DNA from 3 places in the Aliivibrio logei genome. Region 3 is predicted to be linked to each of the others. Evidence: riboswitches for the same ligand, from Rfam matches in the RefSeq annotation. Region 3 holds a riboswitch; each other region holds the start of a gene.

Region 1 (8,248 bases), on a different contig from region 3:
CAAACAAAGGCATAACCTGACGCTAATTCCTTCGCATCTTGTAAGCTATGAGTAACCATTAATACCGTAAGCTGTTGAGTTTTAATCAAGGTTCTGATTAATACGATCATCTCTTCTCGTAACATAGGATCAAGTGCCGAAAACGGCTCATCTAATAACAACACAGGTTTGTTATGGACCAAACAACGAGCTAACGCGACACGCTGCTTTTGGCCTCCAGAAAGTTGCTCAGGTAAACGCAGTAATAGTTCGTCAACACCAACCTGTTGAGCCGCATAAATAACGCGTTCTTTTTCTTCATCATTGAGACGAAGATTCGCTTTAATTCCCAATCCAATATTGTCCGCTATCGATAAATGCGCAAACAAATTATGCTCTTGAAATAACATAGACAAAGGGCGCTGATGAGGCGCAAGGGAAAGAACAGAATGGCCGTTAATGGCAATATCACCCAATTCTGGATTAATGAACCCAGCCAATAAGCTAAGCAGTGTACTTTTCCCTGCACCACTAGGCCCAAGAATAGCAACGACTTCACCTTGTTTAACTGACATATCAAACTCAAAAATCTCAGAATGATAGCGATATTTTACATTAGAAAAAGTCAGCATTACACATTCTCTCTTTGTAGATTCTTTGATGAAAAAAGCCATTCAACCGTACTAAACACACCCACACTTAATAAGAGTAAACAAAGTGAAACCACCGCAGCCGCTTCCATTTGATAACTGCCTAATAATTGAAATAAATATAGCGGCAATGTCCTAAAATCCTGACTACCAAAAAGCGCTATCGCACTTAAATCACCCATTGATAAAATAAAAGCAATGGCAAAGGCATGAGCCATCGGTTTTCTTAACCCTCTCCACTCAATTAAGCGAAAACGAGTAAAACCATTAAGTCCTAAACTCGCACACAATAACTGATATTGCTGTGCCATATGCAATAAAGGTTGAGCAAGCGTCTTTATGACGTATGGAAGCGCCATAAGTGCATTGACTAAAATGACGATCCAAATAGCCATACTAAATACATCAGTGATGTTTTTAAGCAACAAAAACAACCCCGTGCTAATAACCAATCCTGGGGTAACTAAAATCATAGTACCAATTAAATCTAATTTATCCGCCAAAAAACGCTGATGATTAAGCCTTAACGCTCGGGTGGTATGAAGCAATAAAACCCCAAAAACCATCGCTAATAGCGCCGCACAGAAAGCAACAATGAATGAATTAGCGAATGCTGACCAAAAAGCACTAGAGGTCATCACCGTAATAACTTCAGAATTTATCCCACTAATAACAACCATGAGTAATGGAGGTAAAATAAACAGAGTAAGTAATATAATCCACCCTTTATCCCACAACTTTTGTCTCTTTGAGTCTTGATAGATAATGGGCTTACCTAGCGTTGCACTGTCAACGGCAATCGACGTAGAAAACCGTTGAATACACAGCGATAATCCTGCGCATAACAACATTTGCCATAACGCTAAAATAGCGCCGGCCTGTAAATCAAAATCAAATTTAATGGCTTGGTAAATAGCAAGTTCAATCGTGGTTGATTTTGGTCCTCCACCTAATGCCATTACGGTTGCAAAACTGGTAAAGCAAAGCATGAACACCAAGCCTGCAACATGCGGAAATTGTTGTTTTACTCTTGGCCATGCAACAACGTTAAATTTATTCCATCCAGTCAATCCTAGATGAGCAGAAAGCTGATGTTGCTCCATCGGTATACTGTCTAATGATTGTAAAAACAAACGAGTTGCAAAAGGATAATTAAAGAACACATGCGCGAGTAAAATGCCATTTAATCCATAAATAGAAAACGGCAATTTACCACCAAAAAATGCAAACACCTTAGCTAAGAGACCGCTGTTTCCATAAATAGCAAGTAAACCAAAAACCCCTACTAACACAGGTAAAACCAAGGTCGTCGCACACAACTTTAATAACAGACCGCGTCCTAAAAAAGAGCGACGAGATAGTGCATATGCTGTCGGAACCGCAAGTACCACACTAAACAACGTAGACAGGGTTGCTTGATAAAAACTAAATTTGGTTATATGAATATAATAAGGATCGGACCAAATTAAACTGACATTGATACTGGGTGACGCGATTAATAATGCACCAATAGCTCCGCCAACAAAAATAACAATCACAGTAGCGATCATATAGCCGATATAGGGAATAGAATTTAAGGGATTCGTTTTCATGATGTTATCTATCTGTCCCAAAAAGAAACGTACGTATTATACGTCTCTTTTCAGTGCATCGATTAAAAGATTAATGCGTGTTGCCATTCGCGAATCCACAACTTTCTTTGCTTCGCAATCTCCGCAGAACTAAATGACAACGCTTTAGTCGGAACCTTAAGGTCTTCAAACCCTTTAGGTAACGTAATATTAGTCACTGGATACATCCAATTTCCCGTTGGCATCGCTGATTGAAATTCCTTACTAAGAATAAAAGCTAAGAACTCATCAGCTAACGCATTATGTTGCGTATTTTTTACTTTCGCCGCCACTTCCACTTGCATGTAATGACCTTCTGAAAAATTAGCCGCTGCAAATCGATCGTCTTTTTCAGCAAGTGAATGGTATGCTGGAGACGTCGTATAAGACAAAACAAGATCAGATTCACCCTCTAAAAACATACTGTAAGCTTCTGACCAGCCTTTCGTGACGGTGACGGTTTTCTTTGCAAGTTGTTTCCATGCTTGAGCAACATCATCTCCATACACCGATTTCATCCATAACAATAAACCTTGGCCCGGTGTAGAGGTTCTTGGATCTTGATAAATAACGGTTAAATCATCTCGTTGTTCTACTAATTCTTTTAGACTCTTAGGTGGGTTCTTTACTTTTTCTTTGTTATATACGAAAGCAAAATAACCATAATCATAAGGAACAAAGGTCTTATCATTCCAACCATTAGGTATTGTCACTGAGTCCGTATTTACATTATGTTCAGCCAGTAAACCCGTTACTTTCGCCTCTGCCATTAAATTATTATCGAGCCCTAAAACAATGTCCGCTTTTGAATTACTGCCTTCTAAACGAAGACGATTCAAAATAGAAACGCCATCATCCAAAGCGACAAGATCAAGATTGCAGCCACACTGTTTTTCAAAAGCCGCTTTAATTGTTGGACCAGGGCCCCAATCAGCAGCAAAAGAATCATAAGTATAGACTGTTAGCGTTTCAGAAGCAGAAGCAGAAAAAGAAGAGAGAGAACTAACAGCTAAAGCGATAGGTAGTGTTTTAAGTAGAGGGGATATATAACGTGTTTTCATTATGCGCTCTTTGTCCTTTTGAGCGACACAGGGTTAAGTTGATATACTCGATGAGAATGTCATCTCAATCCCTACGTCAGCATTATCTGATTCAGGTAGTACGGGTTTAAGTAAGCATTATCCAATGTTTACTAATCTCAGCTAGTCGCTCCCCGATGAGAGGCCATATTGTATGTGTGAATGCATTAATGAGCCAGAGGTTTATTAACTCTTCTGACGCTGATCATAACCCCATCGAGGAACAAGTCCTTGTTCTACACCTAGGTGATCCAATATACGAGCGACCATAAAATCGATTAAATCTTCAATCGATTTTGGTTGATGATAAAATCCAGGTGCAGCAGGCATTATCGTTGTCCCCATTTGAGATAGCTTCAACATGTTTTCTAAATGCAATGTAGAAAATGGCGTTTCTCTAACCACCATAATTAACTGACCGCGCTCTTTTAATACCACATCAGCAGCCCGTTCAATCAAATTATCTGAAATACCATGAGCAATAGAAGCAACGCTCCCTGCAGAGCATGGGCATACCACCATTTGTTTTGGTGCTGCCGACCCAGAAGCCACTGGAGAAAACCAATCTTCTTTACCGCACACAATTAACTTATCGGCATCACAACCTAAGTGTTCAACTAAGACCGCTTTCATTGCATCAGGACCACTTGGCAATTTTAAATTATGCTCGGTTGCCATCACAACTCTTGCTGCAGATGAGATAAGAAAATAAACTTGATAATCAGCAGCCAACAAACACTCCAATAGACGTAATCCATAAGGGGCACCAGAGGCACCAGTCATTGCTAAGGTGATTGTTTTCTGTTTTTTATACATCCTAAATAGCCTTTTGCTCTAATGCTGATAGTAATTTACCGTGAATGCCTTCAAAGCCGCCATTACTCATGACTAGAATTTGATCACCTTCTTTTGCTTCAGCCACAATCATATCAACAAAAGCGTTAATCTCATGATGAGTATAGGCGGGTTGAACACATTGTTTAGCGACATCATCAACGGACCAAGAAATATTATCAGGTTGGAAAAGATACACCGAATCTGCGGCATGAAGCGAACCGGCTAAGGTGTCTTTATGAACCCCTAGTTTCATCGTACTAGAGCGAGGTTCTAATACTGCGATAATTTTATTATCACCCACTTTATTACGTAAACCGCTTAACGTTAGATCAATTGCAGTAGGGTGATGAGCAAAATCGTCATATACCGTGACCCCATTAACCTCACCTTTAAACTCTAATCGACGCTTAGTATTGATAAAGGAGCCCAATGCTTCACAAGCTAAATCTGGGGTAACGCCTACATGGCGAGCCGAAGCTACGACCATAAGAGCATTACTTACATTATGATCACCGACTAAATTCCAGTTTACCTGCCCAACATTTTCATCATTGAAATAAACGTCAAATTGGCTGCCGTCTTTCTTAAGTTTACTCGCTTTCCATTCTCCTTCTTCACCCGTAAATTCAATCTCACTCCAACATCCTTGCTCTAGTACTTCAGCTAAGGGTTTATCTTGTTTAGGGGCAAAAATACGACCACTACTAGGCACCGTTCTTATAAGATGATGGAACTGACGTTGAATTGCAGCAAGATCATCAAAAATATCAGCATGATCAAATTCCAGATTATTTAATACTAACGTTCGTGGACGGTAATGAACAAACTTAGAACGCTTGTCAAAAAAAGCACTGTCATATTCATCGGCTTCAACCACAAAAAACATGCTTTCACCTAATCGTGCCGATTCCCCAAAGTTACCAAGTACACCACCGACGAGAAAACCAGGTTTATATCCACACTCTTCTAAGACCCAGGCTAGCATGCTTGATGTCGTCGTCTTACCATGAGTTCCTGCAACAGCCAGTACCCAGCGATCTTGTAATAGGAACTCTTGCAACCATTGAGGTCCTGAAGTGTATTTTAAATTTTTATCTAAAACATACTCCACACATGGGTTACCACGACTCATCGCATTCCCAATGACAACAAGGTCTGGCGCAGGATCTAACTGACTAGGATCAAAGCCTTCAATGATCTCAATACCTTGAGATTCTAATAACGTACTCATTGGAGGATAAACGTTCGCATCACTACCTGTAACCTTATGTCCAAGTTGACGAGCTAAAGTTGCGGCTCCTCCCATGAAGGTGCCACAGATGCCAAGGATATGAATATGCATAATAAAAACCGTCTTATATTAAATTAAGTGAGTAATCCCGTTATCGAGTTACTTCAATACTCTTAAAAAGTTCTGTGCTATAGAATGAATTACAGTAAACAGTAACACAACCATTATAAAGATAAATTGCACTCGTTTTATATTGGATTATAAATTGTAACTGACCCCATCCACCGTTGATATCTAATAACATGAGAATAAAAGGAATAACCCATGTCAGAAATAAGAACTTTAGGTGAGTTTATCGTCGCTAAACAGCACGATTTCCCTCATGCAAGTGGAGAGTTGTCATCATTAATCGGTTCCATTAAATTGGCAGCAAAAATAGTAAACCGAGAAATAAATAAAGCAGGGCTGGTTGATATTACAGGGGCTTCTGGTGATGAAAATATTCAAGGTGAACAACAACAAAAATTAGATATCTACGCCAATGATAAATTTAAAGCCGCATTAGAGAATCGAGACCAAGTGTGTGGCGTCGCAAGTGAAGAGGAAGATGAAGCAGTTGCGTTTAATAAGGAACTGAATAAAAACGCAAAGTATGTCGTGTTAATGGATCCATTGGATGGTTCTTCAAATATCGATGTTAATGTTTCTGTCGGTACTATTTTCTCCATTTATCGTCGTATTTCACCAATTGGCTCACCGGCAACCGAAGAAGATTTTCTACAGCCAGGAAATAAACAAGTTGCTGCTGGTTATATTATTTATGGTTCTTCTACCATGCTGGTTTATACCACAGGGAACGGCGTTCACGGCTTTACTTACGATCCATCTCTTGGTGTCTTCTGTTTATCTCATGAAGACATGAAAATCCCACAAGATGGTAATATATACTCCATTAATGAAGGGAATTACATACGTTTCCCTGAAGGAGTGAAGCAATATTTAAAATATTGCCAAGAAATAAAACCTGCGGAAAATCGCCCATATACATCACGTTATATCGGGTCTCTCGTTGCTGATTTCCATCGTAATCTATTAAAGGGAGGGATTTATCTGTACCCAAGTACTCAAGCTTACCCAAATGGAAAATTAAGATTACTTTATGAATGTAATCCAATGGCAATGTTAATTGAAGAGGCGGGAGGAAAAGCGACAAGTGGAGAAGAGCGGATCTTAGATATTACTCCGACCGAATTACATCAACGTGTACCTTTCTTTGTTGGTTCAATCAATATGGTCGATAAAGTACAAAATTTTCTTGATGAATGGCAAGATTAACAATATTTAGATACAAAAAAACCGAGTCCTAAGACTCGGTTTTTTATTGAAACTACTTACTAATTACTCAGCTGCAGCTTCTACTTCTGGGCGATCTACAAGCTCAATGTATGCCATTGGAGCTTTATCACCTGTACGGAAACCGCACTTCAGAATACGAGTATAACCACCAGCACGTTGTGCAAAGCGTGGACCTAACTCGGTAAATAGTTTTGCTACAACTTCGTTATCACGAGTGCGAGCAAATGCTAGACGACGGTTAGCAACACTGTCTGTCTTAGCTAATGTAATCAAAGGCTCAACTACACGGCGAAGCTCTTTTGCTTTTGGTACAGTCGTCTTGATAATCTCGTGACGAACCAAAGAGCAAGCCATATTGCTAAACATAGCTTTACGGTGGCTGCTGTTGCGGTTGAGTTGACGACCACTCTTACGATGGCGCATGACCTAATCCTTCTAACTAGATAATTAGTGAACTGATTAATCTTCAGCGATAGACGCTGGTGGCCAGTTCTCTAGGCGCATGCCTAAAGAAAGACCACGTGAAGCTAGAACATCTTTAATTTCAGTTAAAGATTTCTTACCAAGGTTTGGAGTTTTAAGTAACTCAACCTCAGTGCGCTGCACCAGATCACCAATGTAGTGAATCGCTTCTGCTTTCAAACAGTTAGCAGAGCGAACCGTTAGTTCAAGATCGTCTACAGGACGCAGTAGGATCGGATCGAACTCTGGCTTTTCTTCTTTTTCTTCAGGAACTCGTACATCACGAAGATCTACAAATGCATCCAATTGTTCAGCTAAAATTGTAGCTGCACGACGGATAGCTTCCTCAGGATCAAGCGTACCATTCGTTTCCATATCGATAACGAGTTTGTCTAAGTCAGTACGTTGCTCTACACGTGCCGCTTCAACCGCATAAGATATTTTATCTACTGGGCTATAAGTTGCATCGACAAGCAAACGACCGATTGGACGCTCATCTTCTTCAGTATGGATACGAGCTGTTGACGGTACATAGCCGCGACCACGCTCTACCTTGATTCTCATGCTGATTTCAGCATTGTCATCAGTTAAGTGGCAGATTACATGCTCTGGGTTCGCAATCTCAACATCACCATCATGGGTGATGTCACCTGCAACAACAGGGCCTGCACCAGACTTGTTAAGAGTAATGATAACTTCATCTTTACCCTCAACCTTAACGGCCAGGCCTTTAAGGTTTAGAAGGATTTCAAGGATATCTTCCTGAACACCTTCTTTGGTGCTGTACTCATGTAATACGCCTTCGATTTCTACTTCAGTTACGGCACAACCCGGCATTGAAGATAGTAAAATACGACGTAGAGCGTTACCTAGAGTATGGCCGAAACCACGCTCTAATGGCTCAAGAGTTACTTTTGCGTGAGTCAGGCTAACTTGTTCAATGTCAACTAGACGCGGCTTTAGAAATTCTGTTACAGAACCCTGCATTGTGTCCTCTCTTTATTTAAACTTTACTTAGAGTAAAGCTCGACGATCAAGTGTTCG
Region 2 (8,248 bases), on a different contig from region 3:
CATGGATGCGAGATATTGGGGATGGTATCGAGCTTTCTTCTAAAGAGGTAGAGAAAGAGAAAGACGTTATTCTTGGTGAGTTTAGATATTCTCGGTTTGAAGAGAAGGATACATCGACACAATTTTATGAGCACATGACCAACAACTCATATGATGCTTATGATCCTCTTGGTAATAAAGAATCGGTCGTGTCCGCGTCTTCAGAAACATTAAGCGAGTTTTATAAGAAATGGTATCAACCACAATTGGCTGAGATCGTTATCACGGGGGACGTTACTTTAGCGCAAGCGACTGAGCTCGTTAAAAAACACTTCACTTCTTGGGAAAAAGGCACAACTGCGGCAACAACAATGGAAAAGGAGGTATTAAATACATCTGATTTTATTGGCTATATTGCGGGTGGTGAAGCGCCAAGCATCAATATGATTATTGATCGTGGAAACGCGAATGTTCAAAGTAGAGAAAAACAACACCAGCTTTGGTTAGATTATATTTCTCAAGAATTAATTGAACAAAGAATGAATGCTGCATTTTTAGATGCAGCAATGCCCGCTCAATGGATTTATTCGACAGAATACTTTGTTTCAGACCGTCGTTACTCCATTTCTTCAGTATCATTTCCGACACGTTATAGAGAGCAAAGCGAAACGCAATTTTTAGAGGTGTTGGCTTCTTTACGTGATTATGGTGCAACGGCTAATGAGTTAGAGGACATCGTAAAATATTATCAATATGAATTAGATAATATGGGTAAAAACCGAGACGATTTAAACGCGGTTGATCATGCAGAAAACAAATCAATGAATATTGTTAACCAGCAACCAAGTCAGTCTATTTTAGGTTATAAAGAAAGCTTGGAAGCCTTTATTTCTATGGTAGACCTTACGGCTATTAATCAACATATGCATGATTTTCTATCAAGTTCTTACCAATTTGGTATTAGTTTAGATGCGAGTGAAAGTATTGAAGCCACTAAACTAGCGATCCCTGAGTTAAGGTCTCTGTATAACAAGCAGGGTAATAAACCTTTGCTTAATAATATTACCTCCGCTTTCCCTGTTCCTGCTATGTCTGGAAGTATTCTTTCAGAAACGTTGATATCGAGCGAAAGAAACTTAACAAGTTGGACGTTAGATAATGGCATTAATGTTCTGTATTTAAGAGATGTAAACTCTGGAAATGACATCAGTATCTCGTTAGCGAGTAAAGGTGGGATGGCCGCGTTGACTCCGAATTTACTTCCCGCAGCAAACATAGCGATTCCTGTTGTTAGTCGCAGTGGATTGGGCGACCTTACCGGGTCTCAGTTAGATGCACACCTAAGACGTAATGATATTGAGCTTTATCCATATATTAACTTTACTCATCATGGTCTTGAAGTCTTAACTAATAGAGAAGGGGTTGCTGAAAGTTTTGCCGTTTTATCAGCATTGATGTCTGAGATTAAAGTCGATGGAGAGCAGCTTAAAGCGGTAAAACAGGAGTTTAATCAAAACCGCACTGCCTACCTAAAAACACCACTGGGTAAATTTACTCAAGCCATTAACCACAATACGTATGTAGTAACGAGCAGTCATCGATTACTGGAAGGCGATGGAGTGGTTGACGTCACTGATGAGCAAATAAAACAAGTTCATCAATTATTATTCCAACAGAATAGAAATTATCAATTAGTGATTGTTGCTGATCTTAAACCAACAGAGTTAAAACCGTTATTGCGTCAGTATGTTGCTAGTATTCAATTCGTTAATTCTGAACCTGTTGATTATGCCGCTGGTTACAAAGAACCATTTAAGCCTAGTTTTACAATGGCAGTTAATACCGAAAACAACAGTCACTATATTGCTCATTTTATTGCGAATAAGGCTGATGAGAAGCAATCTGCAAAATCCTTGTTTATGGAAGATATGCTGCAACGCATTGTCTCTAAACGTTTGATGTCTTATGTACGTGAAGAGCTGAGCTTAGATTATGCGCCTTATACAGAAATCATAAACTCTGATGGTGAATTACGAAGTAATTGGATTGTTGGCGCTCAAGTTGCTCCAAAAAATGCGGAGCTTATTGAATCAGCGATAGATAAAGTGATTACTGATTTATTAAAAGGAGTGTCTGAGGAAGAAACCCGTTCTGCTGCAAAACAGTTAGTGGTTGATTTGTCTCCAATGAAAAATAACTCATCACAACAAGCCTGGTTATTTACGAGGTACACAATACATGGCTATGGAATTGATGCGTTATTGAATATTCAAAAGACGGCTGATTCCATAAATTCGCAAGAGATGACGGCGTTAATCCAGAGTACATTTGGGGAAGGTGTTCGTAAGTCTACATACTTAGCAACGCCAACTATTCGATAATGTCCTATTTTATTACTGAAATAAAAGTGTGATCTAGATCTTGTTTTTTAGAGGGTAAGCAGTACAATTCGCTGCTTAATTAATCTCTAAGGTTTTATAAAATGAATTACGATTTAGGTTCTGTTTATCTTGGTCAAATTGCTGCAAAGAACATGCTTAATGAAGCTATGTACGGTAAGCAACAACCAAGAAATAAAAAAACAGCAGTAACGAAAAAACTTTGGAAAGGATTCGAAAGCGTAAATACGAAAATGGCTATAATGATAAGTGGTTACACACCCGTAAGAACGTGGTGATAATAACGACTCATTGAAACTAAAAAAGACGCTTATTATTAAGCGTCTTTTTTATGTCTGCTCGTAAAGAACATACTAAAAAGCAGATAGATTAGCTTTTCATTAATTGAAAGCCAATAAAGCAGGCTGTGATGCTTAAGGTTACATTCAGTAAAATATTTAGACCCGCTTTGATTACTTCTCCTTGTTGCATCAAGATTACATTATCCATCGAGAATGTAGAGAACGTCGTTAGTGCTCCAAGAAATCCAAGCCCTATAATTGGACGCCAAGGCGCGGCTTCAATAATGCCTTGGTTAAGAGAAGACATTAATACACCCATGATAAGAGAGCCGACAATATTGACGGTTAAGGTTCCATACGGAAAGCCTTTACCTAATAGAACGACACAAAGTTCTGAGATCAAATAGCGGGCACAAGCCCCAAATGCGCCACCAAAAGCAATAAAGCCCAATAGCATAAATTGATTCATTGATACCTCGATTAAAATAGAAAGCTAGCTTATTAATAACATAGTTGGATATGAATTTTTATCAATATCTCTTTTAAATACAAAAATGGCAGTGATTACTTAATCATGCTTCTAATTGCAGCAGGTTGATTATAGTTTTATAGTATCAGCGTCGTAAGTTATTCTTTCACAGGAGCAAGATATGAAGTTATACCAAACCATTTTACTCGCATTAAATCCTGATGACAGTAAAGCACATAAGTTAATGGTTAAAGCAGGGGTTCTTGCAAAACAAAATGACGCAGAATTGCATGTCATTTTTGTAGAGGTCGGCATCGGTGATGTTAATTACATGGATGTTGAGCTAGAGCTAGAATCGAGCCATAACGCGTTAGAGTTTAAGCGAATAGAGCAGTTATCTATATTATCTAAAGAATCACCTTATCCTGTTCGCGCTGTACATATTGCTGATGGAAATATCGTAAAACACATCAGTGAGATTGGGGATAAAATCAATACCGATCTCGTGATCATTGGTTACCATAAAAGTAAAATTCACTGGGGGCGTACTCTTGGTGATGAAGTTTCTGATAAATTGAAATGTGATGTCATGATTGCTCAATAAGACATTCTTTACTTAGTCGAATCTGATACAAATCGCTAACAAAGCCGCATATTAATGTGGCTTTTTCTTTTTCTCGATATTTTATTATTTCTTCAATGGAATATTTGCTGTGATTTATTCCTTTCTTTATACTCCGCACTCGTTCAGTTTTTCACCAAGAACTTCTGAAAGAAACTTGTCGGAGTGCTTAGTACTTTTTTAAAGTACGAGCTGAGACCGCGTTGCGGGATCCGTAGAACCTGATCAGGCTAATACCTGCGAAGGGAACAAGAGATAATTTATCACTTAGTGCTGTCATATCATTGTAACTGCAAAGTGTCATTTTCAGCAGATACCTTGAATTAAGTAGACGATTTTTCTACTTTATATTTACGCACACTAAGAACCTCTTGCTACATAATCCGACAAGCAATTATCCTAATTATTACAAGGAATTTTGCTATGTCGTCAAGTCGTAAACAAGCGCGTTTGGATGCTAAATCAAACATTGAGTCGCTTTCTGTTCAACCTTATCCCAATTCAAAAAAAATCTATATCGACGGTTCTCGTCCTGATATTCGTGTTCCAATGCGTGAAATATCATTGGCTGATAGCTTAGTCGGTGGAACAAAAGAAAATCCAACGCTGATACCAAACGAACCCATTCAAGTCTATGACACATCAGGGGTCTATACCGACCCAAATTACGACATTGATGTTTACCAAGGGTTGCCTAAATTACGCGAACGTTGGATAGAAGGCCGCACTGATACTGAAGTGTTGAAAGGGGTAAGCTCTGTTTATTCTCAAGAACGCCTGTCTGATGAAACACTTGATGAACTTCGTTATGGCAATTTACCCACGATTCGACGAGCCAAACCTCAACAATGTGTGACGCAATTACACTATGCTCGCCAAGGTATCATTACCCCAGAAATGGAATACATCGCGATCCGTGAAAACATGGGTCGTCAAAAATTTGCAGATGAACAACTAAATCATCAGCATCCTGGCCACAGTTTTGGTGCCAACCTTCCAAAAGAAATTACCCCTGAATTTGTACGTAACGAAGTCGCCGAAGGGCGAGCCATTATTCCTGCCAATATCAACCACCCAGAAACAGAGCCAATGATCATTGGTCGTAATTTTTTAATTAAAGTTAATGCCAATATTGGTAATTCTTCGGTCAGTTCGTCGATTGAAGAAGAAGTAGAGAAGCTGGTTTGGTCTACACGTTGGGGCGGTGATACGGTGATGGACTTATCGACAGGTCGTAATATTCACGAAACACGTGAATGGATCCTTCGTAATAGCCCAGTACCCATTGGCACGGTTCCGATGTACCAAGCACTAGAGAAAGTGAATGGCGTGGCTGAGAATCTAAACTGGGAAGTCATGCGAGATACCTTAATTGAGCAAGCGGAGCAAGGTGTAGATTACTTTACGATTCATGCCGGTTTACTGCTTCGTTATGTACCAATGACGGCGAAACGAGTCACCGGAATTGTCTCTCGTGGCGGTTCTATCATTGCAAAATGGTGTTTAGCGCATCATCAAGAAAGTTTCTTATATACGCATTTTCGTGAAATTTGTGAGATTTGTGCAAAGTACGATGTTTCTCTTTCTTTAGGGGATGGTTTACGTCCGGGCTCAATTGCGGATGCGAATGATGAAGCACAGTTTGCTGAATTGAGAACGCTCGGTGAGTTAACTAAAGTTGCTTGGGAATACGATGTTCAAGTGATTATTGAGGGGCCGGGTCATGTACCAATGCATATGATCAAAGAGAACATGGATGAGCAACTCAAGCATTGTCATGAAGCTCCGTTCTATACATTAGGTCCATTAACGACTGACATTGCCCCTGGTTATGACCACATTACTTCGGGGATTGGTGCGGCCATGATTGGATGGTATGGCTGTGCAATGCTTTGTTATGTCACACCGAAAGAACATTTAGGCCTACCAAATAAAGAAGACGTTAAGATTGGTTTGATCACCTATAAATTAGCCGCTCATGCGGGTGATTTAGCCAAAGGTCATCCGGGTGCCCAAATTCGAGATAACGCCTTATCAAAAGCCCGTTTTGAATTTCGTTGGGAAGACCAGTTTAATCTGTCACTTGATCCGATTACCGCTCGTGAATTTCATGATGAAACACTGCCTCAAGAGTCAGGCAAGGTTGCACACTTTTGTTCAATGTGCGGGCCTAAATTCTGTTCAATGAAAATATCACAAGAAGTTCGAGAGTATGCCAAAGACACAGAACAAGTGGCGTTAGACCGAGCGATTAATATCAAAATGCTCGATGACCCACTTGAAGGTATGCGCCAAAAATCAGCAGAGTTTAAGGCCTCTGGTTCTGAGTTGTACCATCCTGCTGTAGATGCAGAACCCGTGAAAAGCTAACGACAGTTACCATTATTATTTTAATCATGAATGGTGGTGTTTCACGTGGAACACCACTCAGGAGATCAAACGATGTATTCTTTTCCTGCAATCGATAGAGAAAAGTTTGGCCTTTACCCGGTGGTAGATGATGTGTCATGGATAGAGACATTACTTAAACTTAATGTTCAAACCATTCAATTACGAATTAAAACCCCGGAACAACCTGATTTAGAAAATCAGATCATTGAAGCGATTAGACTCGGTCGTGAATATGATGCTCAAGTCTTTATTAATGATTATTGGCAACTAGCAATAAAGCATGGCGCGTTTGGTATTCACCTTGGGCAAGAAGACATTGAAGTAGCGGATTTACTTGCCATTTCTGATGCCGGTATTTGTTTAGGATTATCTACTCACGATGACAGTGAGTTAATGACCGTTAAAGCATTGAACCCAAGTTACTTAGCTCTTGGTCATGTTTTCCCTACGCCGACCAAAGAAATGCCATCAGAACCTCAAGGTTTAGTTAACTTAGCGAACAACAGAAAATTAGCGGGTGAAACACCAACCGTTGCTATCGGTGGTATTGATTTAACGGTGGCTGAGCAAGTGTGGCAAACCGGAGTTGATAGCATTGCGGTCGTTCGAGCTATCACTCAAGCCGACAATATAGAAAAAGCCGTCAATCAGTTTTCTGCGATTTTAGCCCAACCAAGAACATCCGATTACCTTATTAAATCGCAAAATACACTGGAGGTGATGGATGAGTAATTTATTGATGGAAGGATTAAATGATCAAGATTTCCTTCGTTATAGCCGACAAATCATGTTGCCTGATATTGGTGAGCGAGGACAGTTGTCTCTTCGAAATAGCACCGTGCTAATGGTTGGCTGCGGAGGGTTGGGATCATCTGTTGGAATGTATTTGACTGCTGCTGGTGTGGGAACGTTAATTATTGCCGATGGCGATGACGTTGAACTTAGTAACTTACAGAGGCAAGTGGTTTATCGTGAGCAGAGTATAAAACAGAATAAAGCGTTAGCGATGGCTCAAGAACTGCAATCGATAAACAAGACGATCACGATTGAGGTGATAACGAAGCATCTAACAGAACCTGCGCTTTCACGATTCATTACTCAGGTCGATGTTGTTCTGGATTGCACTGATAACTTAATAACACGCCACAATATTAATGCCGCCTGTGTTCAACATCAGGTGCCTTTAATTTCTGGCGCAGCGATTGGTTGGCAAGGGCAATTGATGTTGTTTTCAAATAAGAGTGATGAGTTAGGTAATACATTGTCGTCTTGTTATCACTGTCTGTTCCCTTTTATTGAAAGCCAACAAACGAAGAACTGTCAATCTTTCGGAATTGTTGGGCCAGTGGTTGGCATGATAGGTAATCTACAAGCCTTAGAGACAATTAAGTATTTAACGCAACCTGAGTGGGTGAAATGGAGTTCACTTCATCAATTTGATGGTAAGTCATTATCTTGGTCGACGATGGATATTCCCAAAGACCATTGTTGCCCTGTCTGTCAGTCACCAAGTGATTTACAAGGTGTTTCACGTGAAACACATCATAAAGAGAGAGAATCGGTCAGTGAGTAATTTAATTAGTGTGGAATTAAATGGGGTTGTGCATCGGGTTGAAAATAAAATGACGTTATTCATGTTTCTGTCTCATCAACAAATAGAAACTCAAGGGTGTGCGTTAGCTATTGACCAACAAATTGTTCCTCGAAGTGAATGGCAACAACGTGGTTTATCTGACGGTGAATCGATTTCTTTATTCCAAGCCATTGCAGGAGGCTGATATGACACAACCATTGATTATCGCAAATACACCATTTTATTCTCGTTTGTTTACTGGAACAGGAAAATTCCCCAATTCGTTAATAATGCAGCAGGCATTAATTGAATCGGGTTCTGAGCTTGCAACGATGGCATTGAAACGAGTTGATGTGAGCAATCCTGAGGATGATATTTTAAAGCCAATTATTACGGCGGGCATTAATTTACTGCCTAATACTTCAGGCGCTAAAAATGCCCGAGAAGCGATCTTTGCGGCTCAGTTAGCCAGAGAGGCGTTGCAAACTAATTGGTTGAAATTGGAAATCCACCCTGATCCAAAATACCTAATGC
Region 3 (8,248 bases):
TGGGGCGAAACGCATACCGCAATCAAACTTATCCATTCCAAGCTTCACTTATGATGATGGTATGGCGTCATTATTATCAGAACCACCAACATGGCCAGAGCCTACTCGTGATGTGAGTGAACTTCGTTTAGCCATCAAATTTAAACCTAAATCAGGCATACTAAAACACCTTAAAGACAATGCAACATTGTATGTGGATATTGTCGATTATCCGGGTGAATGGTTATTGGATTTACCGTTATTAGATATGGATTATATTGAGTGGTCTAAGCAACAGCAGGCGAATTTAACTGGGCATAGAAAAGTGCTTTCTGAAGAATGGTTAAAAGAAGCTCAGCAGCTTGATCCTCTTGCGCCTGTTGATGAAAAGCAGCTCGCGCATATTGCGGATGCGTTTACTCAATATCTTCATACCTGTAAGGATTCAAAAGGATTACATTGGGTGCAACCGGGGCGATTCGTTTTACCGGGTGAGTTAGCAGGCGCGCCTGTTTTGCAATTCTTTCCTTTTATGTTTTTGCATAAATACACAGAAGAAGAGTTGGCAAAAGCGAAGAAAGATTCAAACATCGCTGTGCTTAAAAAGCGTTATCAGCACTATCAACAACATCTAGTGAAAAAGTTTTATAACGAGCATTTTAGACATTTTGATCGTCAAATTGTATTGGTTGACTGCTTACAGCCGCTGAATGCAGGTGAACAATCATTTAATGACATGCGCCAAGCGGTCGATCAGTTGATGCGTAGTTTCCAGTATGGCAAAAGCTCAATCCTTAAACGTTTGTTTTCACCAAAGATAGATAAAGTGTTGTTTGCTGCCACCAAAGCCGATCATGTTACGCCTGAACAGCACCCAAATATGGTGTCGCTGCTGCAACAAATGATCCACCAAACATGGCAAGAAACCGCTTACGAAGGCATTAAAATGGAGTGCATGAGTATTGCCTCAATTCAAGCTACCACCGCGGGAATGATTGAGGACGACGGTGAATTGTTTTCTGCAATATCAGGGGTCACCGCCGATCAAACACCGATGATGATGTTTCCGGGTGAGGTGCCTAAACGTATTCCAAGTAAAGCGTATTGGGAAACAAAACCTTTTAATTTCATGAGTTTTCAGCCGTTAGAAAGTGAGACTGACAAACCGCTACAACACATCCGTATGGATAAAGCGATGCAGTTTTTATTAGGAGACAAATTAGTATGAGTGAATTAAAAAAACAGCGCGTATTTCAATCTGAGCCTCAATTTACAGAAAATGAGCAAACAACAGAATCGCTGAATACTCAAAAACTGTTCGAAGAAACACAAACTTTTATTCCTCAAGCCATTGAAGACGAAAGTGAATTGGATGATCTTGATATTGAAACGCCATTAGTGAAAAAGAAAACCCATTGGAGTATTAAAACACTGATTGGTGGATTCCTTGGATTAACAGTATGGCAAAGTGTTGATCATGTTATTACCGCGATTCAAACCGCCGATTTCTTATCATTGGGTTGGGCGGGATTAATCAGTTTAGCGGCGTTAATGGGGGTGACGGCCATTGGTCGTGAACTATGGACGCTACGTAAACTTAAAAACCGTGCCGAGATCCAACATCAAGCCACCGAATTGATGGAAGGCAATGGCATTGGTCAGGCAAAACCGTTCTGTGAAACGTTAGCTAAAAAAGGGCTAACCACTCATACTGCCGAGTTTTCTCGTTGGCAGAACAGCATTGAATCACATCATAACAACGCTGAAGTGTTTGAAATGTACGACAGCATGGTTGTGATCGAGCAAGATAAACGAGCAAAAGCCTTAATCAGCAAGCATGCTGGTGAATCAGCGTTAATGGTGGCATTAAGTCCATTAGCTGTGGTGGATATGTTATTAGTAGCGTGGCGTAATATTCGATTAATCGAACAAGTTTCTCAAGTTTATGGGGTCGAACTTGGCTATTGGGGCCGTTTACGTTTGTTTAAAATGGTTCTGCAAAACATGGCGTTTGCCGGAGCAACTGAAATGGTGACGGACGTTGGTGTTGATATGCTATCTACGGGCCTTGCAGGTAAATTGTCAACCAGAGCAGCACAGGGTTTGGGGATTGGTTTATTAACGGCCCGTTTTGGATTAAGAACCATGAATCTAATGCGTCCATTGCCATGGCAAGCCGGAGAAGCGCCTAAGCTTTCTGATATGCGTAAAACCATTGTTGCTCAATTAGTATCCAAACTTAATTCATAGGTTGAGAATTAGTTAACTCTAGTTAGCATTCTCATAAAAAAGCATACTATTTACAAATCGATTAGTGATAGTATGACGGCATTAGTCGGGGAGCCAATAGGCTGAGATCGCAATAGCGAACCCGTTGAACCTGATTCAGTTAGTACTGACGTAGGGAACTAATGGTCTTCTTGAAACGATTTCTCTGATTGGTTTCTTTTAATGAGATAGCACCTACTCGGTATCTTTATCTCATGTGACTGTTTTTCCTGACCGTTAGTTAGGGAAAATAAGTATGTCTTCATTAAATAACACTGCACTTTTATCGACATTATCTGCAACAACACCGATTGTATTAACCATTGCTGGCTCTGACAGTGGTGGTGGTGCAGGGATCCAAGCCGACATCAAAGCGATTTCTGCAACCGGCAGTTATGCGTGTTCTGTTATTACCGCATTAACCGCTCAAAATACGCAAGGCGTTACGGGCATTTATCCAATCAGCAGTGAATTTGTTGAGCAGCAACTTGATGCTGTTTTCTCTGATTTAAATGTCATTGCCGTTAAAGTTGGAATGTTAAGTGATTCTGATATCATCCGTTCTGTTGCGAAAAAAATAAAGCAATACACACCGCGTTATTTAGTGGTTGATCCTGTGATGGTTGCAACCAGTGGTGATCTTCTTCTGCAATCCTCTGCTATTGAAAGCCTTAAATCTGAACTGCTTCCCCTTGCCGATGTTATCACGCCAAACCTACCTGAAGCGGCGGCACTCATTAATGCTAAAGTTCCCGAAAGTGAAGTTGAAATGACTGCAATGATTGATGAACTTCGTCAATTAGGTGCTAAATCAGTCTTACTGAAAGGCGGGCATTTAGAAAAGGATGAAAACAGTACCGATTTACTGATTTTATCTGATTCCATAGAACGTTTATCGACACCTCGAATTGAAACTCGCAATACACACGGCACGGGCTGTACACTATCGTCAGCGATTGCTTCGTATTTAGCGCAAGGTCATGAACTACTGGCTGCGGTAGCATTAGGTAAGCAATACATTACTCAAGCCATTATCCATGCCGATGAACTGAATATTGGTCAGGGACATGGGCCTGTGAATCACTTTTTTGCTTTACATACTCCAGAGTAATGGGGATGAATAATCGCATTGGTGCCGTCATTTCTAATGGGGCGTTACAATATAAAGACAGCGAATACCCTATTATTTTCAATCTAAACATGACGATTCCTAAAGGAAAATGGACCGCCATATTAGGAAAGAGTGGCTGTGGAAAAACGTCGATATTGCGTTATCTCGCCGGATTATTGACCGATAAAGTGGTGTGGTCAGGGGATGTTTCGATTGATGGCGTAGACGCATTAGAAGGCAATATTGCGTACATGGCGCAACAAGATTTATTGATGCCGTGGCTAAACGTAATAGATAACGTCTGCTTTGCCGACAAGTTTGTAACGAACTCTCGCTTTAATTCAACGAAACCGAATTCGGATAAACACAGAGCGCATGAACTTTTAGAGTTAGTTGGATTAACAGAGCATGCGTTTGCGATGCCGTCACAATTATCGGGCGGGATGCGTCAGCGTGTGGCGTTAGCTCGAACATTAATGCAAGACAAACCAATGGTATTAATGGATGAACCCTTTTCTGCACTAGATGCCGTCACTCGTTATCGCCTGCAAGATCTTGCTGCTCAAGTGCTAGCAGATAAAACTGTTTTATTGATCACGCATGATCCACAAGAAGCGTTAAGACTGAGTGATGTGGTTTATATCATGCAAGGACAACCTGCTTCAGCGGTCTCTTTACCTGTTCCTAGTACGCAGATACCTCGAAAGCTTGATGCGGAGTTAGCTGCACTTCAACAACAAATAATTGATACCTTAGAGGTCGATTATGTCTAAATCATTCCTTATAAATTCGACATCAGCAACGATAGGAAAGGTAACGCCAAAACCAATGCTACAAAGCGTGAAATCCATGATAAGAATCTTAATCAGTGCGGTGGTTATTCTGGGATTATGGCAATTCATCGTAATAGTTTTTGCTTTACCAAGCTTCATTTTACCTAGTCCATTGGCTGTCTTTACTAAATTAATACAACGATACGATGTGCTACTTTCTCATTCATGGATAACGGCTCAAGAGATCTTGCTTGGTCTTGGCTTGGGTCTTTCTATGGGGTTGTTATTTGCCCTTCAAATGCTGTTGTTTGATCCACTTCGACGTTGGTTATTGCCAATTTTAATTGCGAGCCAAGCGATCCCTGTTTTTGCTATCGCGCCTATTCTGATGTTGTGGTTGGGTTATGGCATCGCATCAAAGGTCGTGATGGCGGCATTAATTATCTTTTTCCCTGTGACTACCTGTTGTTATGACGGGCTGCGAAATACCCCAAGTGGTTATCTTGATTTAGCCCACACGATGGGGGCATCAAAATGGCAATTATTAAAATACGTTCGCTTACCTGCGGCTTTACCTGCCTTAGCGTCGGGTATCCGTGTTGCTGTTGTTGTCGCGCCTATTGGTGCAGTCGTTGGTGAATGGGTAGGGTCAAGCGAAGGGCTAGGTTATTTAATGCTGCAAGCGAATGCTCGAATGATGATAGATGAAATGTTTGCTGCGTTATTCATTCTCGCCGCGTTATCCGTCAGCTTGTATTTTCTTGCGGATGTATTGATTCAAAAACTCATACCGTGGCAACACGATAAATAAATTCATAATAAAAAAGGACTCAACGATAATGAATAAAATGGTAATTAAAGGGGCGATGGCTCTTCTTATTTTAAGCTACTCCATGATGGCAAGCGCGGAAGATAAAGCGATGACATTAATGTTGGATTGGTTTGTAAATCCGAACCATGGGCCAGTGGTTATCGCACAACAAAAAGGCTATTTCAAAGAGGAAGGCCTAAATGTGACGATTCAAGAACCCGCCGATCCAAGCATGCCGGCGAAATTAGTGGCGGCAAATAACATTGATTTAGCCATTTCTTACCAAACCAGTTTAACTATTGATGTAGCGGCAGGTTTACCGTTAATTCGTTCGGCAACCCTTATCGCCACGCCATTAAATACCTTAATGGTACTTGATAACGGCAAGATAAATTCTTTAGCTGATTTGAAAGGCAAGAAGATTGGTATTGCGATTGCGGGTAATGAAGACGCTACGATAGGAACGATGCTAAATACAGAAGGTGTTGATTTCTCTGAGGTTAAAATCATCAATGTAGGCTGGGCATTATCGTCGTCTTTAGCTTCAGGAAAAGTGGATGCTATTTGGGGAGGATTACGTAATTTTGAAACCAATCAATTGGCATTAGAAGGCTATAAAGCGAAATCGTTTTTCCCAGAAGAGCATGGTGTGCCCTCGTATGATGAGCTTGTTTTTGTGGCTAATGCCAAAACATACGATGCCGATGCGCTAAAGAAATTTAATCACGCTATCGAAAAAGCGACGCAGTTTATTGTGAATCACCCTGATGAATCGTGGAAAACCTTTGTTTCTTACGCGCCAGACACTCTAAACAATGAATTAAATAAAAGCGCATGGAATGACACGTTAACGCGTTTTGCTCTGCGTCCATCAGCGGTTGATTTAGAGCGCTACAATCGTTTCTCTGAGTTTATGTTCGAGCATAAGATCATAAAAACACAACCTAAAGCTCAAGATTTTGTGCCGGTGTTGTAATCCATTTTTCCTATTTATTTTTTAGAGAATCAGTATGAATCATCAAGACTTAATTCAAGCGTGTCAAAACGAGTGGACCGAATACACTGAGCACAGCTTCGTTCAACAATTAGCGCTTGGAGAATTAGCGCATTCGTCATTTCTACATTATTTAAAACAAGATTTTCTGTTTTTAAAGCAGTACACCAGAGCGTATGCCTTAGCGATTTATAAAGCGAGAACGTTAGCGGAAATGCGAATGGCGCTACCGAGTGTGCAAGCGTTGCTTAGCTCGGAAATTGCACATCATGTGACTTATTGTGGTGAGTGGGGCGTGTCAGAGTTAGAGATGGAAGCAGAGCCAGAAGCCTTTGGTACGGTAGCCTACACTCGATTTGTATTAGATACCGGTATGTCTGGTGATGTCATTGATTTATACGCAGCATTAGCACCGTGTTCGATTGGTTATGGGGTGATTGGCGCGCAGCTACTAGCAAGAGAATCAACTAAGCTTGAAGGCAATCCGTATGCGAATTGGATCAAGATGTATGGTGGTGAAGAGTTTCAATCAGGCGTACAAAAAAGCATTACACAGCTAGATGAATTGCTTGTCGATATCGATCTTGATAGCCAGCGTGGGCAGCGTTTGTGTCATATTTTTAAAACGGCGACTCGTATGGAAGTGGCGTTTTGGCAGCAAGGATTAGATGAAGCCTAATTGTTGATGATTAGTACTCAATTAATGAATAAGCGAACGAATTAAGGAAGAAAAATGACGGTCATGAACACGCAAAAGATTATTGACGCATTAGCGATATTACGTGAGAAAAAGCCATTAGTTGTGAATATTACCAACTATGTTGTGATGAACAACACAGCGAATGCTTTATTGGCGCTAGGTGCTTCACCAATCATGGCGCACAGCCAACAAGAAATGGCAGAGATGATGAGTTTCTCTGGTGCCTTGGTGATCAACATCGGTACATTAGACAGCGTATGGACACCAAGAATGCATTTCGCGGTAGAGCAAGCAAACCTTAATAATAAAGTGGTGGTGCTTGATCCGGTGGGATGTGGTGCAAGTCAACTTCGTACCCAAACCGCGCGTCAAATTGCAGAAGCCGCGAATACACTGATTATTCGAGGTAATGCCTCTGAGATCATCGCTTTAGCGGGTGAGAACGCGCAGAGCAAAGGCGTAGATGCATTAGACAGCAGTGATTCTGCATTAGGTGCGGCTTGTTACGTCGCGCAGCAGTATCAATGCAGCGTCGTTATTTCGGGTGAAACTGATTACGTTGTCACGAAAGAGGCGCAGTATAAATTGAATAATGGTCACGCGATGATGCCTTTTGTTACGGGGATGGGTTGTACACATACCGCATTAACAGGTGCTTTTGCCGCAATAGGTGAGCATTCAGGGGTTGCAGCTACGGCTATTTTAGGCGTTGCAGGTGAAATCGCCGCAGAGCAATCAGTCGGCCCAGGTAGCTTGCAAATGAATTTACTGGATGTGCTTTATCAGTTAGATGAAGAAACACTCACACGTCGTTTGAAATTAACGATTAATGCATAGGTTTCGTAATATGAATAGCCCTTATACCTTGTATTTAGTGACCGACGACCAACAAGATATTGATACGTTGTGCCACGTTGTTGCAGAGGCAATAAAAGGCGGCGTAACCATGGTGCAGATCCGTGAAAAACATGGTGATGTACGTGCTTTTATTGAACGCTCATTGGCGATAAAAAAAGTATTAAAAGACAGTGGTGTACCATTAATTATAAATGATCGTGTTGATGTGGCATTAGCGGTGCAAGCGGATGGGGTTCATTTAGGTCAATCGGATATGCCTGCAAACCTTGCTCGTCAATTGATAGGCCCTGATATGATTTTAGGGTTGTCTGTTGAAAATGAAACGCAGTTGCGTGAAGCGCAAGATCTGCCAGTTGATTACCTTGGTATCAGTGCGATATTTTCTACGCCAACTAAGACTAATATTATTAAAGAGTGGGGCATTGACGGTTTAATTAAAGCCGTTAAAGAAAGTCAACTTCCTCTTGTGGCTATTGGCGGAATTAATGAAACGAACATTAAGAAAATAGCAGATACTCAAGTGGATGGGATTGCTTTAGTGTCGGCAATTTGCCATGCAACATCGCCAAAGCAGGCAAGTGAAGGGTTGCTTGAGTTGATGGGCCGCTAGTCGAGCTTTTTTATGAGATTAGCGATATAAAATTTGAGCACTTGAGGTGCTCTTTTTTAGTGCTTTTTTCATGGTGTACATGGCTTTATCAGAGCGAATTAACGCTTCTCTGAAGTTTTCTTTTGTTGCTTTTTCAATGCCGTA

The links. Region 3 has a riboswitch for thiamine pyrophosphate ahead of thiD (bifunctional hydroxymethylpyrimidine kinase/phosphomethylpyrimidine kinase). Riboswitches for the same ligand answer to the same signal wherever they lie in the genome.
Region 1: linked by a shared signal. The riboswitch ahead of thiB (thiamine ABC transporter substrate binding subunit) and the one ahead of thiD (bifunctional hydroxymethylpyrimidine kinase/phosphomethylpyrimidine kinase) in region 3 are both predicted to bind thiamine pyrophosphate.
Region 2: linked by a shared signal. The riboswitch ahead of thiC (phosphomethylpyrimidine synthase ThiC) and the one ahead of thiD (bifunctional hydroxymethylpyrimidine kinase/phosphomethylpyrimidine kinase) in region 3 are both predicted to bind thiamine pyrophosphate.

The regions. Positions count from the first base shown of each region.
Region 1 is NZ_MAJU01000026.1:12,924-21,171, reverse strand. It holds gene thiQ (thiamine ABC transporter ATP-binding protein) at 1-611, opposite strand, end outside; gene thiP (thiamine/thiamine pyrophosphate ABC transporter permease ThiP) at 611-2,221, opposite strand; gene thiB (thiamine ABC transporter substrate binding subunit) at 2,284-3,300, opposite strand; TPP riboswitch at 3,352-3,465, opposite strand; gene A6E04_RS17535 (flavin prenyltransferase UbiX) at 3,505-4,134, opposite strand; gene mpl (UDP-N-acetylmuramate:L-alanyl-gamma-D-glutamyl-meso-diaminopimelate ligase) at 4,136-5,497, opposite strand; gene fbp (class 1 fructose-bisphosphatase) at 5,711-6,721, shown strand; gene rplQ (50S ribosomal protein L17) at 6,785-7,165, opposite strand; gene A6E04_RS17515 (DNA-directed RNA polymerase subunit alpha) at 7,202-8,191, opposite strand; gene rpsD (30S ribosomal protein S4) at 8,215-8,248, opposite strand, start outside.
Region 2 is NZ_MAJU01000024.1:198,978-207,225, reverse strand. It holds gene A6E04_RS16560 (M16 family metallopeptidase) at 1-2,360, shown strand, start outside; gene A6E04_RS16555 (hypothetical protein) at 2,462-2,656, shown strand; gene crcB (fluoride efflux transporter CrcB) at 2,748-3,128, opposite strand; gene A6E04_RS16545 (universal stress protein) at 3,310-3,732, shown strand; TPP riboswitch at 3,902-4,015, shown strand; gene thiC (phosphomethylpyrimidine synthase ThiC) at 4,174-6,120, shown strand; partial or broken gene thiE (thiamine phosphate synthase) at 6,199-6,873, shown strand; gene A6E04_RS16530 (HesA/MoeB/ThiF family protein) at 6,866-7,714, shown strand; gene thiS (sulfur carrier protein ThiS) at 7,707-7,919, shown strand; gene A6E04_RS16520 (thiazole synthase) at 7,921-8,248, shown strand, end outside.
Region 3 is NZ_MAJU01000004.1:240,872-249,119, reverse strand. It holds gene A6E04_RS01410 (YcjX family GTP-binding protein) at 1-1,207, shown strand, start outside; gene A6E04_RS01405 (YcjF family protein) at 1,204-2,229, shown strand; TPP riboswitch at 2,306-2,403, shown strand; gene thiD (bifunctional hydroxymethylpyrimidine kinase/phosphomethylpyrimidine kinase) at 2,504-3,358, shown strand; gene A6E04_RS01395 (ABC transporter ATP-binding protein) at 3,358-4,131, shown strand; gene A6E04_RS01390 (ABC transporter permease) at 4,124-4,942, shown strand; gene A6E04_RS01385 (ABC transporter substrate-binding protein) at 4,971-5,918, shown strand; gene tenA (thiaminase II) at 5,953-6,615, shown strand; gene thiM (hydroxyethylthiazole kinase) at 6,670-7,473, shown strand; gene thiE (thiamine phosphate synthase) at 7,484-8,104, shown strand; gene A6E04_RS01365 (GGDEF domain-containing protein) at 8,123-8,248, opposite strand, start outside.